2 linked regions of the Alicycliphilus denitrificans K601 genome follow. The protein of the gene in region 1 interacts with the protein of each later gene in a pairwise test. Links are inferred from orthologs where the notes say so. Each region holds a gene or a part of one and is shown on either strand. Other genes may lie near its edges. The genes, in order: ALIDE2_RS20150 and mtgA.

The links.
Region 2: the proteins of ALIDE2_RS20150 (region 1) and mtgA interact in binary tests that used the Escherichia coli proteins (3 or more experiments, as listed by UniProt). The link is inferred for Alicycliphilus denitrificans K601 from one-to-one orthologs.

What each region holds. Positions count from the first base shown.
Region 1 is NC_015422.1:4,236,466-4,241,228, reverse strand. What follows is about bases 1-2,999. They hold ALIDE2_RS20150 (peptidoglycan D,D-transpeptidase FtsI family protein), read left to right. Parts: upstream 1-625; coding sequence 626-2,374; downstream 2,375-2,999. Other genes in these bases: ALIDE2_RS20145 (UDP-N-acetylmuramoyl-L-alanyl-D-glutamate--2,6-diaminopimelate ligase), read left to right, coding at 2,371-2,999; ftsL (cell division protein FtsL), read left to right, coding at 315-629; rsmH (16S rRNA (cytosine(1402)-N(4))-methyltransferase RsmH), read left to right, coding at 1-318. Also shown: more of ALIDE2_RS20145, read left to right, coding at 3,000-3,876; ALIDE2_RS20140 (UDP-N-acetylmuramoyl-tripeptide--D-alanyl-D-alanine ligase), read left to right, coding at 3,873-4,763. UniProt on the Escherichia coli protein: Essential cell division protein that catalyzes cross-linking of the peptidoglycan cell wall at the division septum. Required for localization of FtsN.
Region 2 is NC_015422.1:3,963,251-3,969,917, reverse strand. Bases 1,511-4,361 are described here. They hold mtgA (monofunctional biosynthetic peptidoglycan transglycosylase), read left to right. Parts: upstream 1,511-2,503; coding sequence 2,504-3,220; downstream 3,221-4,361. Other genes in these bases: ALIDE2_RS18900 (hypothetical protein), read left to right, coding at 3,244-3,570; aroE (shikimate dehydrogenase), read left to right, coding at 1,642-2,490; ALIDE2_RS18915 (TonB family protein), read left to right, coding at 1,511-1,635. Also shown: ALIDE2_RS18920 (ribonuclease catalytic domain-containing protein), read left to right, coding at 1-765; more of ALIDE2_RS18915, read left to right, coding at 775-1,510; crossover junction endodeoxyribonuclease RuvC, read left to right, coding at 5,173-5,721; ALIDE2_RS18880 (winged helix-turn-helix transcriptional regulator), read right to left, coding at 5,724-6,422. UniProt on the Escherichia coli protein: Peptidoglycan polymerase that catalyzes glycan chain elongation from lipid-linked precursors. May play a role in peptidoglycan assembly during cell division in collaboration with other cell division proteins.

The sequences.
Region 1 (4,763 bases):
TTTCAGGCTTTTCGGATTTTCATCAACGCCGAGCTTGAGGAGCTGCAACAGGCGCTAGAGGCGAGCCTCACGGTGCTCGCGCCCGGAGGGCGGCTGGTCGTGATCAGCTTCCATTCGCTGGAGGACCGCATCGTCAAGCAGTTCATCGCCCGGCATTCCAAGGAGATGTTCGACCGCCGGGCGCCGTTCGCCGCGCCCACGCCCATGCGCCTGAAGGCGCTGGGCCGCGTCAAGCCCTCTGCTGCCGAGGTGGTGGCCAACCCGCGCGCGCGCAGCGCCGTGATGCGCGTGGCCGAGCGCACGGAGGTGCCGGCATGACCAGGATCGGCGTGGTCCTGCTGCTGGCCGTGATGGCCAGCGCGCTCTACCTCGTGCACACGCAGTACCAGTCGCGGCGCCTGTACACCGAGCTCGACCGCGCGCTCGCCGAATCGCGGCGCCTGGAGACCGAGCACCAGCGCCTGCAGGTGGAAAAGCGCGCCCAGGCCACGCCGCTGCGCGTGGAGCGCCTGGCGCGCGACAAGCTGCAGATGCGCACGGCCACGCCGGCCATTACCCAGTACGTGACGGCCGACGGCGCTCCCGTGGTGGCGCCCGCGGCGCCCGTGGCGGCGGGGGGCAGGCCATGAGCAGCCGCAGTGTGAACTACACCTCCAGCCCCCTGCTGGCGAGCCGTACGCCGTTGTGGCGCAGCCGCTTCATCGTGGCGCTGATGGCGCTGGGCTTCCTGGCGCTGGCCGGGCGCGCCGCCTACGTGCAGGTGTTCGGCAACGCCTTCTTCCAGCGCCAGGGCGAGGTGCGCTTCGCGCGCACGCTGGAGCTGCCGGCCAACCGCGGCCGCATCCTCGATCGCAACGGCCTGATCCTGGCCTCCAGCGTGCCGGCGGCCAGCATCTGGGCCATTCCCGAGGACGTGGAGACCGACAAGCCCGAGGTGCGCGCCAAACTCAAGGAACTGGCGCGCCTCATGGGCATGCCCCTGCCCGCGCTCATGGCCAAGCTGGCCGACGAGGACAAGACCTTCGTGTGGATCAAGCGCCAGCTCGACTGGGACGTGGGCCAGCAGATCCATGCCCTGGGGCTCAAGGGCATCTACCAACGCAAGGAATACAAGCGCCAGTACCCCGAGGGCGAGGCCGCCGCGCACGTGGTGGGCTTCACCAACGTGGAGGATCACGGCCAGGAGGGCATGGAGCTCGCGTTCGACAAGGAGCTGGCCGGCAAGCCCGGCTCGCGCCGCGTGATCAAGGACCGCCTGGGCCGCGTGGTCGAGGGCGTGGGCGCCGATGTGCCGCCTGTCGACGGCAAGGATATGCAGCTCTCGATCGACAGCAAGGTGCAGTTCTTCGCCTACCAGAAGCTGCGCGACACCGTGACCGAGCACAAGGCCAAGGCCGGCAGCGTGGTGGTGCTCGACGCCCACACGGGCGAGGTGCTGGCGCTGGCCAACTACCCCAGCTACGACCCCGGCAAACGCGTGAACCTGACGGGCGAGCAGCTGCGCAACCGCGCGCTCACCGACGTGTTCGAGCCTGGCTCGACCATGAAGCCCATCACCATAGGCCTGGCGCTCAACAGCGGGCGCGTGCGGCCCGAGACCGTGATCGACACCACGCCCGGGCGCATCACCATCACGGGCTCCACCATCAGCGACACGCACAACTACGGCGTGCTCACCGTGGAGGGCGTGATCCAGAAGTCGAGCAACGTGGGCACCACCAAGATCGCCATGCAGATGCCCGCGCAGGAGATGTGGGAGACCTTCTCCGCCGTGGGCTTCGGGCAGAAGCCCCAGATCGCCTTCCCCGGCGCGGTCAGCGGCCGCCTGCGCCCGTACAAGAGCTGGCGGCCCGTGGAGCAGGCCACCATGTCCTACGGCTACGGCCTGTCGGCCAGCCTGTTCCAGATGGCGCGCTCCTACACCGTGTTCGCCAACGGCGGCAAGGTGATCGGCGCCACCATGCTCAAGACCGACCAGCCCGCCGTGGGCGTGCCGGTGTTCTCCGAGCGCACCGCCAACCAGGTGCGCAAGATGCTGCAGATGGCCGCCGGCCCCGGCGGCACGGGCCAGAAGGCGCAGACCGTGGGCTACTCGGTGGGCGGCAAGTCGGGCACGGCGCGCAAGCAGGTGGGCAAGAGCTATGCCTCGGGCAAGTACCGCGCCTGGTTCACGGGCCTGGCGCCCATCGACAAGCCGCGCATCATCGTCGCCGTGATGATCGACGAGCCGAGCAACGGCGTGATCTACGGCGGCGCCGTGGCCGCCCCCGTGTTCAGCGAGGTGGTGCAGCAGACGCTGCGCATGATGGGCGTGGCGCCCGACATGGCCGTCAAGCCGCTGATCGTCACCAACGCAGTGGAGGAGTCGCTGTGAGCGCGCCGCAGGCACTGGCATCCGTGGACGCGGCCGTGGCCTGGCTGCGCGCGCGCGTTACGGGCACGCTGCAGACCGACAGCCGGCTCGTCGCGCCCGGCGACGCCTTCATCGCCTGGCCCGGCGCGGCCACCGACGGGCGTGCCCACGTGGGCGATGCCATGGCGCGTGGCGCCGTGGCCTGCCTGGTGGAGCAGGAGGACGTGGAGCCTTTCGGCCTCGCGGGCGAGCACATCGCGGCGCTTCCCGGCCTCAAGGCAGCCACCGGGCTCATCGCGGCCCAATGGTTCGGCCGGCCCAGCGAACGCCTGCAGGTGCTGGCCGTGACCGGCACCAATGGCAAGACCAGCACCGCCTGGTGGCTCGCCGATGCGCTCAACGGACTATCGAAAAAGGAGCTGCCCGCGCTTGCGGGGTGCGCCCTGGTGGGCACTTTGGGGATAGGCGTACCGCCCGGACTGAGCAGCACCGGCATGACCACGCCCGACCCCGTGCGCCTGCAGCGTGCCTTCGCGCAGTTCGCTCAAGAGGGGCTGGGGGCCTGCGCCATCGAGGCCTCGTCCATCGGCCTGGCCGAGCAGCGCCTGGCCGGCACGCAGATAAGCGTGGCGCTGTTCACCAACCTCACCCAGGACCACCTGGACTACCACTCCGACATGGCCGCCTACTGGCAGGCCAAGCGCGTGCTGTTCGACTGGCCCGGCTTGCGCGCGGCCGTGGTCAACATCGACGACGCGCATGGCGCGCGGCTCCATGCCGAACTGCAGGGAGGCGGTCTGGACCTGTGGAGCGTCTCCATCCAGGGCCCGGCGCGGCTGCAGGCGCGGGATATCGTGCACCGCGGCGCGGGCCTGGCCTTCACCGTGGCCGAGAGCGCGCAGGCCTTGCCGCTGCAGACGCGGCTCATCGGCCTGTACAACGTGTCCAACCTGCTGGGTGTGATTGCCGGCATGCGCGCCCTGGGCGTGCCGTTGGCGCAGGCGCTCGACGCCTGTGCGCGGCTCGCGCCCGTGCCCGGCCGCATGGAGCAACTGGCCTTCGCGGGCCAGCCCCTGGTGGCCGTGGACTATGCTCACACGCCCGACGCGCTGCACCAGGCGCTGGCGGCGCTGCGGCCCATGGCGGCGCAGCGCGGCGGCCGGCTGTGGTGCGTGTTCGGCTGCGGCGGCAACCGCGACGCGGGCAAGCGCCCGCTGATGGGCGCCGTGGCGCAGCGCGAGGCGGACCGCGTCATCGTCACCAGCGACAACCCGCGCGGCGAGGACCCGCGTGCCATCATCCACCAGATCCTGCTGGGCACGATCGCCGGTACCAGCGTGCGCGCCGAGGAAGACCGCGCCGCCGCTATTTGCCTGGCCGTGGCCGAGGCCGAAGCCGCCGACGTGGTGCTGATCGCCGGCAAGGGCCACGAGGACTACCAGGAGACGGCCGGCCAGCGCCAGCCGTTTTCCGACATGGCGCATGCGCGCGCCGCGCTCGCGCGCCGAGGAGCCGCAGCATGAGCCACACCAGCACGACCCCCATGATGACCCTGCGGCAGGCCTTCGATCTGCTGCGCGCGCGCATACCCGCGGCGCGCCTGGTGGGCGACGGCGCCACGCCGCTCATGCGCGTGCACACCGACACGCGCACGCTGGCCGCGGGCGACCTGTTCGTGGCCTTGAAGGGCGAGCGTTTCGACGCCAACAGCCTCCTGCCCCAGGCGCGCGCGGCAGGCGCTGCCGCCGCCATCGCCCATGGCGCCCTGGAGGCAGCGGGCCTGCCGGGCGTGGAGGTGCCCGACACGCTGGCCGCCCTGGGCGTGCTGGCCGCCGGCTGGCGCGCGCAGCGGACGCTGCCGCTGGTCGCAGTGACCGGCAGCAACGGCAAGACCACGGTCACGCAGATGATTGCCTCTGTGCTGCGCGCCTGGAAAGGCGATGCGGCTTTGGCCACGCAGGGCAACTTCAACAACGACGTGGGCCTGCCCCTCACGCTGCTGCGCCTGCGCCCCGCGCACGAGGCGGCGGTGGTCGAGCTGGGCATGAACCACCCGGGCGAGATCGCCTACCTGGCCGGCATCGCGCGGCCCACGGTGGCCCTGGTCAACAACGCCCAGCGCGAGCACCTGGAGTTCATGCACACGGTGGAGGCCGTGGCGCGCGAGAACGGCAGCGTGCTGGCCGCGCTGTGTGCCGGCGGCGTCGCGGTGTTCCCCGCCGCCGATGCGTTCACGCCGCTGTGGCGCGAGCTGGCGGGTGCGCACCGTTGCATCACCTTCGGCGGCGACGCGGCCGACGTGCGCTGCGCGCACGCACAGTGGCAGGACGGCGCTTGGCATCTGCGCGTGCAGACGCCCCAGGGCGCGTTCGACACGCTTCTCTCCATCGCCGGGCGGCACAACGTCACG
Region 2 (6,667 bases), 270 kb from region 1 along the record:
CGCATCACCACGCGCCAGCGCGGCGCGCCGCTGGACCTGATCGTGGCCGAGGCCGCCATCGTCGCCAACAGCACCTGGGGCCAGATGCTGGCCGAGCACGGCGTGCCCGGCATCTACCGCAGCCAGGCCAGCCTGGCGCCCGGCATCAAGGTGCGCATGGGCACCAAGGCCCTGCCGCACGCGGGCATCGGCGTGAAGAGCTACGCCTGGGCCACGTCGCCGCTGCGCCGCTACGTGGACCTGGTGAACCAGTGGCAGATCATCGCCTGCGCGCGCCACGGCAAGACGGCCGCGCTGGCCGCGCCCTTCAAACCGAAGGACGCCGAGCTGTTCTCCATCATTAGCAGCTTCGACGCCACCTACGGCGCCTACAACGGCTACCAGGCGGGCATGGAGCGCTTCTGGACGCTCAAGTACCTGCAGCAGAACCAGGTCGCCGAGCTGGACGCCACGGTCATCAAGGACGGCATGAACGGCGACTTCCTCGTGCGCGCCGACACCCTGCCCCTGGTGCTGCCCGTGCTGGGCGCCCAGGGCCTGCCGCGCGGCGCGCGCGTGCGCGTGAAGCTGGGCGCCATCGACGAGATCACGCTGGACGTGAACGGCACGCTGCTCGCGCGCCTGGACGACCCGGCCGACCAGAGCGACGACGGCCCCGTGGACGAGGACGAGGAAGAAGCCGTGGCAGGGCCTATCGCCATCGCGGTGGACATCGACGAAACCGATGGGACGGGTACCGAGGCCGGCGCCGGCCAGCCGGGATAATCCTGCGCCGTGAACATCGCCTCCACGCTCCGCCGCCTGAGCACCCTGCAGATCGCGCTGGGCCTGTCCATCGCCATCCACGCGCTGCTGCTCACGGTGCGCTTCGTCGACCCGGAGCGCTTCGACCGCGTGTTCCAGGACACGCCGCTGGAGGTCATCCTGGTCAACGCCAAGTCCGGCGAACGCCCGGACAAGGCCCAGGCCATCGCCCAGGCCTCGCTCGCCGGCGGGGGCGACGCCGCCAAGGGGCGCGCCACCAGCCCCCTGCCCTATTCGGCCCTGACCTCCATTGGCGACGACCTGGAGGAAGCGCAGCGCAGGATGGACCAGATGCTGGAGCAGCAGACCCAGCTACTGGCCCAGGTGCGCCAGCAGCTGGCCATCCTGCCCAAGCCCGACCCGCGCAAGGCGAGCGAACACGCTGAAAACCAGGCCCAGGAGGAAAAGCGCCGCCAGCTCGTGAAGCTGCTGGCCGAGATCGAAAAGCGCATCAACGAAGAGAACGCCCGCCCGCGCAAGCGCTACATCAGCCCCGCCACGCGCGAGGAGGTGTACGCCGTGTACTACGACCAGTTGCGCCGCAAGGTGGAGGACAAGGGCACGCAGAACTTCCCCGAGCAGGGCGGCAAGAAACTCTATGGCGAGCTGATCATGATCGTGACCGTGAACCACGACGGCCGCGTGCTCGAAACCGAGGTCGTGCAGGGCTCGGGCAACCGCCAGCTGGACCGCCGCGCCGAGGCCATCGCGCGCGCGGCCGGGCCGTTCGGCCACTTCGGCCCGGCCATGCGCGCCAAGGCCGACCAGATCGCCGTCGTCTCGCGCTTCAAGTTCACGCGCGAGCAGATCCTGGAAACCGCCGTCCGCTGACCATTCATGACGACCACCCCCGACCTCTATTGCGTGATGGGAAACCCCATCGCCCACAGCCGCTCCCCCTGGATACACGCGCGCTTCGCCGCGCTCACGGGCCAGCACCTGCGCTACGAACGCCGCCTCGTGCCCATCGACGGCTTCGCCCGGGCGCTGCGCGACTTCGCCGCCGAGGGCGGGCGCGGCTGCAACATCACCGTGCCCTTCAAGCTCGAAGCCGCGCAGCTGGCCACCCACCGCAGCGAACGCGTGCAGCTGGCCGGCGCGGCCAACACCCTCAGCTTGCGGGACGGCGCCATCCACGCCGACAACACCGACGGCCTGGGCCTGGTGGCCGACATCGAGCAAGGCGCCGGCGTGCCGCTGGCCGGGCGCGACGTGCTGCTGGTGGGCGCGGGCGGCGCGGCCGCGGGCGTGCTCGGGCCGCTGCTGCGGCGCCAGCCCCGCCGCATCGCCGTGGTGAACCGCACGGCCGCGCGCGCCCAGGCCCTGGTGGCCAGCCACGCGGCGCTCGCATCACTACAAAAAACAGAGCTGCTGGCGCTTGACATGCAAGCGCCAGCGGCCGATTTCGACATCATCATCAACGCCACCGCCAGCAGCCTGGAAGGCGCCGCAGCCCCCGTGCCCGCCAGCGTGCTGCGCCCCGGCAGCCTGGCCTACGACATGATGTACGGCCCCGCCGCGCAAGGCTTCCTGGACTGGGCCGCGCAGCACGGCGCCCAGCCGCGCGACGGCCTGGGCATGCTGGTGGAACAGGCGGCCGAGGCCTTCCTGATCTGGCGCGGCCTGCGCCCGCCCTCCGCCCAGGTGCTGGCCGAGCTGCGCGCGGCCATCGCCGCGGGCGCCTGAACCCTCTCCATCCATGCGAGCCCTGCTGCGCTGGATCGCCCTGGTGCTGCTGGCCCTGCTGGCGCTGCAGCTGTTCTTCGTGGCGCGCATCGCGGCCATGGCCGTGCTGGCCCCGGAATCGACCAGCTTCCAGCGCTCCGAGGCCTGGGCGCAGCTGCGCCAGGACGGCGGCCTGCGCTGGCGCCAGCAGTGGCTGCCCTACGCCCAGATCTCCGACCACCTCAAGCGCGCCGTGGTCACGTCGGAGGACGACAACTTCGTCAACCACGACGGCGTGGACTGGGACGCCATCGAGCGTGCCTGGGAGCGCAACGCGCGCGCCGAGGCCCTGGCCGCCAAGGCGCCCGCCACGCGCGCGCCGCGCATCCGCGGCGGCTCCACCATCACCCAGCAGCTGGCCAAGAACCTGCTGCTGTCGGGCGAGCGCAACTACGTGCGCAAGGGGCAGGAATTCGTGCTCACGCTGCTGCTGGAGCAGCTGCTGAGCAAACGGCGCATCCTGGAGATCTACCTCAACAGCGTGGAATGGGGCACGGGCATCTTCGGCGCCGAGGCCGCCGCCCAGCACTACTTCAAGAAAAGCGCCCGCCAGCTCACCGCCCCCGAGGCCGCCCGCCTGGCCGTCATGCTGCCCGCGCCCAAGCGCTTCGAGAAAACGCCGAACTCGGCATACCTGGCCGGGCGCACGCGCACCATCGTGGCGCGGATGGGGAATGCCGAGCTGCCTTGAACGGCAGGCGGATGAACCCTTCAATGCCCACCCAATCCCTGCGCACGATGTACGAAACCGCCGTCGCCGAGCTATCGAGTGCGGCGGCGTCGAGGCTTGCGTCGGGCGCGACCGAAGAGGACGTCGCCCGCTGGGCCGTGGCCGAACGAAACACCCTCAAGCAGACCTACCGCGCCCTCACGCCCAAACCGGTTCTGGCACGCATCGAGGCCAAGACCCTGGAGCGCTACGGCAACAAGATCGGGCCCACTGCCGACGACCTCAAGGCCGCCGGAAAGTCCTGGAAGGAAATCATCGATTCCGCGACGCGCGCGGGTGATCATGACGATGCTTTCTTTCGAGAGGGCTAGAGGGCGGTTGGGCAGGGTTCGGCCAGAAACAACCTATGACTTCAGGAAGGAATGATCACTCAAGGTTGAACCTACGAGAGGGAAGCCGGTTCGTCCACTTTCGCGGGAAAGTTGGTAACCCACATTTGAAGTCCCCTCGAATTTCTGAGCCAATCAGAAGTAGAGGTTGGGGAACAGTTTGACACGGTATTCGACCGGTGGGATTCGGCCGAGGGCTTCGTGGGGTCGATGGTGGTTGTATCGGTGCAGCCAGTCGGCCGTCATGTCACGCACCTCCTGCAGGCTGTCGAAGACGTAGCAATCGAGCACCTCGGTACGGTAGGTCTTGTTGAATCGTTCGACATAGGCGTTCTGCGTGGGCTTTCCGGGCTGGATGTGATTGAGAGCAATGCCCTTGCTCTGCGCCCATTGCGCTAAAGCATGGGCGATGAACTCCGGGCCGTTGTCCAAGCGAATCGACAGCGGTGCACCGCGTACTTCCACCAGTTCGTTCAAGGCCCGGATGACGCGAGCAGCCGGCAGGCTGGTGTCGACCTCGATGCGCAAGCCTTCGCGGTTGAACTCGTCGATGACGTTGAAGGTCCTAAACCGCCTGCCGGACCACAGCGCATCGGCCATGAAGTCGCAGCTCCAGCCCTGGTTGGGTTGGCCAGCGGCCTGTAGTGGCTGTTTGATGCGCGCGGGCAGCCGCTTCTTGCCGCGCCGTGGCAGGTTCAGCCGCAGTTCGCAGTACACACGCCAGAGCACCGTCTTGCCCCAGGGCTTGCCTTGGTGACGGGCACTGTCGTACAGCAGGCCAAAGCCGTGACGCGGGTTGAGCGCCATGTGCGTCTGGATGAAGGCGATGACCCCGGAGTCGTCGCGCGCAACGGCTCGGTAGCGCAGGGTGGAGCGGGCGATGCCGCTGGCCTGGCAGGCACGTCGCTCGCTCATGCCGTGCTCGTCCACGAGGGTTTGAACGACCATCTTGCGACGCTCCGGGGTCAGAGCTTTCGATCAACGACATCCTTGAGCGCGTGGTGCATCAGCGCCAGGTCGGCGTACATACGCTTGAGCTTGGCGTTCTCGTCCTGCAGTTGGCGAAGCTGCGCCAGGTGAGAGACCGTCATGCCCGAGAACTGACTCTTCCACTTGTAGTACGTCGGCTCGCTGATGCCGTGCTTTCTGCACGTCTCACCGACCTTGGCACCCATCTCGACTTCTTTGAGGATGCCCACTATCTGGGCTTCGCTGAATCTGGATTTTTTCACGTAGAGACTCCTGCCGGGGGAATTCTCTACTTCCGGGTGGTTCAGGTTTTCGAGGGGACTTCACTCGTGACTGCGCGTCCCGAAGACGGTTTTGGAACGTTGATATGGAGGGCAACTCAGGTCGGAATCTGCGGATACGCGGTCCACTCGTCCTCCGGCCACCAGCCCGTATCATCCCCTCCATGCCTGCCCAGTTGACGCACCTCCTTCTGCCGGGATCGGCACGTTTGTCGGTACGTGCTCCCTATACCCGGCACAGCCGGCGCTCTTTCATTCCATGCGCCGGCACCTTGACTCGAAACAGCCTCTAACGCCCACCCAACAGGCGCCAACAGCTCTATTTTCGATAGCAATGAGAATCCTGGGAATCGACCCCGGCCTGCAGACCACGGGCTTTGGCGTGGTGGACGTGGACGGCCAGCGGCTGGCCTACGTGGCCAGCGGCACCATACGCACGACCGGGCTGGCGCTGGGCGACCTGCCGGGCCGGCTCAAGCTGCTGTTCGACGGCATCACCGAGGTCGCGGCGCGCTACCGGCCCGATGCGGCGGCGGTGGAGATCGTCTTCGTCAACGTCAACCCCCAGTCCACCCTGCTGCTGGGCCAGGCGCGCGGCGCGGCGCTCACGGCGCTGGTGAACGCCGACCTGCCCGTGGCCGAGTACACGGCGCTGCAGATGAAGAAGGCCGTGGTCGGCCACGGCCGCGCGGCCAAGTCGCAGGTGCAGGAGATGGTGCGCCGCCTGCTCGCCCTGCCCGGCCTGCCGGGCACCGACGCGGCCGACGCGCTGGGCCTGGCCATCACCCACGCCCACGCCGGCGCGGCCATGGCGCGCGTGGGGGCGGTGGCGCAGCTCTCGCGGCGCCAGCACGCCATGTACAAGGGCGGGCGCAGCTATTGATTTCAGCCGACGGCCCGGGGCACGGCGGCAAACGTGCTCGTTCCCAGCCAGCGGCGCAACGCGCTCTGGCGCTCCGGCGTCCCCATGAAGCGGATGGCGCCGCTACCGCTGGCCTGGGCCCAGCCCACGTGGCCCAGCCACAGCGCGGTGAGGGTGCGCAGGTCGGTGCTCACGTACAGGTCGACCTCGAAGCCGGGGTCCACCGTGCACAGGTCCACGTCGCACGCGGGCTCCACGATCAGCCAGTAGTTGCGCTCGGACAGCGGGCGGTCGCAGAAGATAAACTCGATCGTGGTGCGCGCCGCCGGCGCCGGCTCCGGGTGGACGTGGCGGCGGATGTCCCACATCAGCAGGTTGGCGTCCAGGTGGCGCAACGTGGCCTCGGTCTTCACCCAGCGCTGGCCCCATGCGCCCACCGCCTCGACGATGGGGCGCAGTTCCCGGCCGGCCTGCGTCAGGCGGTAGACATGCCCCTCGGCCGCGCCCGCCGCCCGCGTGCGCTCCACGATGCCAGCCGCCTCCAGTTCCCTGAGGCGCTTGGCCAGCAGCGCCGACGACATGCGCGGCACGCCGCGGCGCAGGTCGTTGAAGTGGCTGGATCCCATCATCAGCTCGCGCACCACCAGCAACGTCCAGCGGCAGCACAGCACCTCCGCGGCCATGGCCACGGGGCAGAACTGGCGGTAGCTGGCTGAGGCCATGGGCTTGCCTTCCGCGCGGGGCGCGCCGCGCGGCAAACGCCCAATCTACGCCGATCGCGGGGCGGCCGCCAGTTCAGAGAGTGAACCGGCCGGCTTCACAAACAGAACTTGAGCCTCCCGGGCCCGTGGCGCAGCATGGTCCTAGGGCGAATCGACATTCAAACACCCCCGCCGCCAAGACCCTGGGCGGTCAACGGCTAGGCGCGAGCCGCGCCGTGTATCGGGATACACCAGCGGCGAGCAAC